Linked DNA regions of Prochlorococcus marinus subsp. marinus str. CCMP1375. The protein of the gene in region 2 binds, or shares a complex with, the protein of the main gene of each other region. Links are inferred from orthologs where the notes say so. Each region holds a gene or a part of one and is shown on either strand. Other genes may lie near its edges.

What was found.
Region 1: rpmJ (region 2) and rplL share a complex: the UniProt entries of both Escherichia coli proteins name them as parts of the 50S ribosomal subunit. The link is inferred for Prochlorococcus marinus subsp. marinus str. CCMP1375 from one-to-one orthologs.

What each region holds. Positions count from the first base shown.
Region 1 is NC_005042.1:223,274-226,433, forward strand. The notes cover bases 329-3,160. They hold rplL (50S ribosomal protein L7/L12), read right to left. Parts: upstream 2,025-3,160; coding sequence 1,632-2,024; downstream 329-1,631. Other genes in these bases: PRO_RS01130 (quinone-dependent dihydroorotate dehydrogenase), read right to left, coding at 329-1,068; rnhA (ribonuclease HI), read right to left, coding at 1,058-1,555; rplJ (50S ribosomal protein L10), read right to left, coding at 2,084-2,611; rplA (50S ribosomal protein L1), read right to left, coding at 2,850-3,160. Also shown: more of PRO_RS01130, read right to left, coding at 1-328. UniProt on the Escherichia coli protein: The binding site for several of the GTPase factors involved in protein synthesis (IF-2, EF-Tu, EF-G and RF3). Is thus essential for accurate translation.
Region 2 is NC_005042.1:1,552,579-1,555,754, forward strand. The notes cover bases 1-2,848. They hold rpmJ (50S ribosomal protein L36), read right to left. Parts: upstream 1,559-2,848; coding sequence 1,442-1,558; downstream 1-1,441. Other genes in these bases: PRO_RS08280 (DNA-directed RNA polymerase subunit alpha), read right to left, coding at 1-434; rpsK (30S ribosomal protein S11), read right to left, coding at 498-890; rpsM (30S ribosomal protein S13), read right to left, coding at 960-1,325; PRO_RS08300 (adenylate kinase), read right to left, coding at 1,605-2,153; secY (preprotein translocase subunit SecY), read right to left, coding at 2,185-2,848. In the rest of the region: more of secY, read right to left, coding at 2,849-3,176. UniProt on the Escherichia coli protein: One of the last ribosomal proteins to be assembled in the 50S subunit, it contacts a number of helices in the 23S rRNA, acting as molecular glue.

The DNA.
Region 1 (3,160 bases), 1.3 Mb from region 2 along the record:
AAAAATCCATCCTGTATATATCTGAATTAGAGATGCTCCTGCTGTAATACGCTCCCAAGCACTTTCAGGCGTATCTATGCCTCCAACTCCAATTAAGGTTAAGTCTGCCCCAGCATTTTTTCTTAGACGTTGGATGATTTCAATGGCTCTGCCGCGTAAAGGTCTACCACTGAGTCCACCATTTTCTTGACTGAGAGGATTCTTTGTTTGAGCTATAATTCGATTTTCTAATCCTAATCGATCTATACTTGTATTTACGGCTATTATCCCCGCTAATCCTTCTTCAAAGGCTACTGTGGTTAAGCTATCAATTGCAATATTATCTAGATCAGGAGCAATTTTTACTAATAAAGGTGGACAGGAAGGCAAGCGTCTTAATCGTTTGATTAACCTACGTAATGCTTTGGCATCTTGTAATTTTCTAAGATTTGGTGTGTTCGGTGAACTGACATTAATAACTGCATAATCAGCGAAAGATGAAAGTATTTCAAGAGAAGACGCATAATCTTCATGTGCTTGCTCAAGTGGAGTGACCTTAGATTTTCCTAAATTTAGGCCAATCAATGATGACCTGTTGCCAGGTGATTTGAGTTTTTGCCTTTCAAGAATATCTCTCATGGTGACAGCTCCATTGTTATTGAATCCCATTCGATTTAAAGCAGCCTTTTCTTTTGAAAGTCGAAAAAGTCTAGGCTTAGGATTTCCTTCTTGTGCATGCCACGTTACTGTTCCTAGTTCTGCAAACCCAAACCCAAAGTTGTTCCAGATGCCTGCTGCAATCCCATTTTTGTCAAAACCTGCTGCTAGACCTAGAGGGTTCTTAAAATGACAACCGAATATTTTTTGTTCTAGTCTTGGGTCTTTGCGGTTAAGTTCTATTTCTAACTGAGTTAATGCTTGTGATATCCCAGGCCAATTTCTATAAAGAGATGCTTGTCTAAGGCTATTAAGTGCAAGTTGAGTTAGTTGCTCTGCGTCAACTCCTTCATCTTTTGCAAGTATTGGTTTAAAAAATTTCTTGTACAGTGATTCGCTGGAGAATATGTTAGGCCATGATCTATTTTTCATTTTGGATATGATGATCACATTGAAGTTGTATCGCAATTTTTTTTGAAAAGCTCACGGCAATATCGTCGACTCTTTCATTATCAGGATCTCCACTATGTCCCTTTACATATTCAAGCCTAACGTTAGCTAGTCGATATTGATCCAATGCCTCCCACAGATCTTGATTGAGAACTTGTTTCCCAGATGCTGTTCTCCACCCTTTCTTTTTCCAACCTTTTATCCATGTTTCAAAGCCATCAATAAGATATTTACTATCTGTACGGATTCTGAGGTGTGGATCTCTATCAAAATCTCTTAGTTTTTTCAAAACTTCTAAAGCAGCTGTTAGTTCCATTCGATTATTTGTTGTGTTAGTTTCAAATCCCCCAAATTCTTGAACACTTCCATCTTCAAATCGTATAAGAGCTCCCCATCCTCCTGGCCCTGGATTCCCACTACATGCTCCATCGGTTGCGGCAGCAATTATTCGACCATGTTTTTTAGTCATTTTAAAAAAAGAGCCGGCCATTTAGACCGGCATTTAAAGAGTTCAAAATTCTGGTTTCATGAATAATAGACAGAATTTATTTTAGAGTTACTTTCCCTCCTACTGCTTCTATAGCTTTCTTGAGTGCTTCTGCGTCCTCTTTAGAAGCACCTTCTTTAATAGTCTTTGGAGCAGCTTCAACCATTGCTTTTGCATCTCCTAGGCCTAGCCCAGTAGCATTACGCACTTCTTTAAGGACTTTAATTTTGGCGGAAGCGTCAAAGCTTTCAAGTACAACATCAAATTCGGTTTTTTCTTCTGCAGCAGCTTCACCGCCACCAGTAGCGGCTCCTGGGGCTGCCATGACCACACCGGCAGATGCGGCGGCAGATACACCAAATGCCTCTTCTATTTGCTTTACAAGCTCAGAGGCTTCAAGCAGTGAAAGGCTTTTCAATGAATCGAGAATCTCGTCTGTTTTTTTAGACATGATTGGAATACAACAGTATTTAGGGAGAAAAAGAGTTAGTCGAAGAGTATGTGAGGTATTCAGCTTTCACTGTTCTCAGCATGTTGTTTAAGTGATCTAGCTAGACCAGAAGGAATTTCATTAACACCAACTGCAATTTTTGTAGTGATGGAATTTAATGCACCAGCAATTTGTGCCATAAGTGCTTCTTTAGAAGGTAGAGCAGCAATTGCTTTGATTTCATCTTGAGTAAGAAGCTTGCCTTCATATAGGCCGCCCTTTGTCTCAGATTTTTTGGTTTCCTTTTGGAAAGCTTGGACTGCTTTAAGGGCACTGCCCACATCGCCTTTTACAAGAACAAATGCGTTGGTGCCATTTAATAAGGATTCAAGGCCTGACCAAGTGGCATCTCCATTAATAGCTTTGCGCATCAAGGTGTTTTTAGTTACCTTGCAAATGCCACTGCTTTGCTCAAGACGAGAACGCAGATCAGACATTTCTTTAATGGATAGGCCCTGGTAATCCAGAACTAAAGCCATATCAGCTTTATCGAGGAGGCCTTTAATCTCTTCGACAATTTGTTTTTTGCTCTCCAGCGTGCGGCCCATAGGGTTGGATCGAATCGGGGGAAGAAGCCGGACATACGGCCGAATTGATCTCTTAAAATAAGAGACGAGGGCCGCTGTCGATTCAATCCAAATTTGGAAAATCTTTGCGTTAACCTCGGCAGGATTTCTATTAATTTTTCTAAATTAAGAAATTTAGAAAAAAAATACCTGCTGTCTATGGCCGGGCGCATGCCCGTTTGGCGTTAACCAATAGATTAAAGATACATCAAAGAGGTGACTATTCTTCCTTGCTGTCTTGTAAAGCAGCAATATCAATTTCTACAGAAGGTCCCATAGTCGAAGTTATATAAAGACTTTTCCAATAACGTCCTTTGGCTCCGCTTGGCTTATTTCTATCAATTGCTTCGTGTAATACCTTTAAATTTTCCAATAAATCTTCTGGAGAAAAGCTGGCTTTGCCAAATCGAACATGAACAATTCCTGCTCGATCAGCTCTAAACTCTAATTTTCCAGCTTTGAATTCTTTTATTGAACTTATAAGGTCAGTAGTTACTGTTCCAGCCTTGGGATTGGGCATCAACCCTCTAG
Region 2 (3,176 bases):
CCTCTTTCAACATGAAGTTCTAACTCCAAGCTATGCCCGGAATGTACAGTTGCGATTGGACGATCAACATCAACAATTTGAACTTGAGAAGAAAATTGAAGATCACGAGCTTTGACTTCTGCTGGTCCAGTTACAACAAGGCGGCCAATTTCTAACTCTTGACTTCTACTGTTGACGGTGAGCTCTTTACAATTCAGAAGAATATCGAGAACATCCTCGCGAACTCCAGGGACAGTTGCATATTCATGATTTACTCCTGAAATACGCACCGCTGTTACTGCACTGCCTTCTAGGCCACCCATAAGTACTCTTCTAAGAGAGTTACCCAAGGTTGTTGCCTGCCCTCTTTCAAGAGGGCCTATTAGGAATATTCCTGTTTGGGAGCGATCATCAGAAACTTGATGTTCGATCCGATCAATCTGGTATTGCAACACGGGCTAAATCAAATAAGAAAGAGTTTAAAGAAATTCACATTAAGTGAAGTGAAGCGAAGAAGGTTAAACGCGCCTGCGTTTTGCCCTTCTACAACCATTGTGAGGGAGAGGTGTCACATCTCTAATCAATGTGATCTCAAGACCAGCCACTTGTAGTGCACGAATAGCTGTTTCACGACCAGAACCGGGTCCTCTTACGAGAACCTCGATCTGACGCATGCCTTGATCAAGTGCTCGCCTAGCTGCAGCTTCAGCTGCAGTTTGCGCCGCAAATGGTGTACCTTTTCTAGCTCCTTTAAAGCCACTTGCACCTGCTGATGACCAAGAGATAACTTCTCCATTTGTATCAGTTATAGAAACAATTGTGTTATTGAAGGTGCTTTGAATGTGCACAACACCGTTTGGGACGTTGCGCTTAGACTTCTTTGAACCTGTTTTCTTTGCTGGTGTGGCCATTAGATGGGGCCTGCTTGGTAGTAAATGGGGAGGGGAACCTTCTTTATTAAAAGGTAGAAAATTTAGATCTTATTTTTTCCTTCCTGCAACAGTTTTACGAGAACCTCTACGAGTACGCGCATTTGTTCTAGTACGTTGTCCTCTAACGGGAAGACTCATTCGGTGACGACGGCCACGGAGACATCCTATGTCCTGCAGTCGTTTAAGAGCCATGCCCTCTTGACGACGCAAATCTCCTTCAATAGTGAAGGATTCAGTCGCAGCTCTTAGTTTTTGAACATCACCATCTTCTAAATCCTTTACACGTATATCAGGGTTGACCCCTGTTTTTGCAAGGATATTTTGGGCTCGGGTTAAACCAATCCCATATATATAGGTGAGGGCAATTTCAACCCGTTTGTCACGGGGTAAGTCAATGCCGGCGATTCTTGCCACTTAAACTTTGAATCAAAGGAGAAGAAAATCCACTCTGTGAGTAGAAAGAAGATTGCTAGAAAAAGTACTTGATGAAAAAACACCTTAAACTTTTAATCTAGTAATTTGCCAAAGAATTACCCCTGACGTTGTTTGTGTTTTTGAGTAGCAGTACAAATGACCATTACCCTGCCATGGCGACGAATCACCCGGCACTTTTCACACATTTTTTTGACTGAGGCTCGCACCTTCATTGGGTGAGGCTCCCCATATTTGCAAAGGTCTATTTTACTACACCATTCAGCTTAATGCTTCCTTGATCCGACTATTAACATCTTCGACACTCCCGCAACCATTAATAGACTTAAGAATTCCTTGTTTTTTGTAGTGATCTACTAATGGAGAAGTTTGGTCTTTATATATCTTGAGTCTATTCTTTATAACTGCTTTATTGTCATCTTTTCTACCTCGTCCAAGCATTCTCTCAGTCAAAATTTCATCGTCTATTTCTATTAAGAGAACAATTTCAATAGGCTGTGAAATTCTTCCAAGCAAATTTTGTAACAAACTAGCTTGTGCAAGATTCCTTGGGAATCCATCCAAAAGCCACCCTTCTGAATATTTGATAAGTCTTTTTTCAACAATAGATATAACAATTTCATCACTTACAAGCTCACCTTTATTCATTATCAATTCAGCTTTTTTCCCTAAATCGGTTCCCCCAGAAACTTCTTCGCGTAATAAATCTCCTGTAGACAAATGCAAAAAACCTTGATCTTTACAAATAAGGCTTGCCTGTGTACCTTTCCCTGCACCAGGGGGACCTAAAAATAGCAATCGATTCTTCATTGAATTCATCTAGAAAAGTTTTTGTAGGAAATCATTGCCGAACAAGACCTTCATACCTTTGTGAAATCACATAAGTCTGAACTTGTTTAGCAGTATCAATTGCAACCCCAACGAGAATCAATAAAGAGGTTGCACCTAAACCTTGAAATGTTTGAACATTGGTAGCTCTCTCGACTGCAGCAGGAACAATTGCAACAGAACCTAAAAAAAGTCCTCCTAGCAAAGTCAGCCTATTTTGAACACCTGAAAGATACTTTGATGTTGCACTACCAGGCCTCACCCCTGGAATTGCTACACCCCCCCTCTTTAAATTTGCTGCAATGTCAATGGGATTAATTGTCAAAGAAGCATAAAAATATGCAAATCCAAGAATTAAAGCAAAAAAAGTAATTGCATAAGGCCAAGGATTTGCAGAACTTGGATTCAAAGCACTAGCAGCTTGTATTAAAAGTGGGTTTTTAGTGAAATTGGCAATTGTAATTGGAAGAAAAATCAACGCAGAGGCAAATATGATCGGCATCACTCCCCCAGCATTTAATTTTAAAGGCAAATAACTTTGTCTGGTTGGTAATAAAGCAGTACCGCCTATTTGTCTTTTGGCACTCACAATTGGCAATCTTCTCGCACCTTCTTGGACGAAAATAATTCCTACAATAGTTATCAAGAAAACTATTAAAAGAACAATTATTCCAAATACATCATTTCTGTCCCCAGTTTGGGCCTTCTCAATCGTAGAACTAAGTGCCTTAGGAAGAGTTGCCACGATATTCAAGAAAATAACTAATGAAGCGCCCTGACCAATACCCTTTTCGGTAATAATTTCACTCAGCCACATAACAATCATTGATCCAGTAACTAATGCAATTGCTGTTTGAAAAACAAATGCAGTTTCACTCAAACTCTCAATTGCATATTGTCTAAGAATTAATGCAAAAACTAAGCTCTGCATAAGCCCCCAACCAAGAGCGACATAACGAGTTATCTGAGAAATCTTTCGACGCCCTGCTTCACCTTCATTTTTCT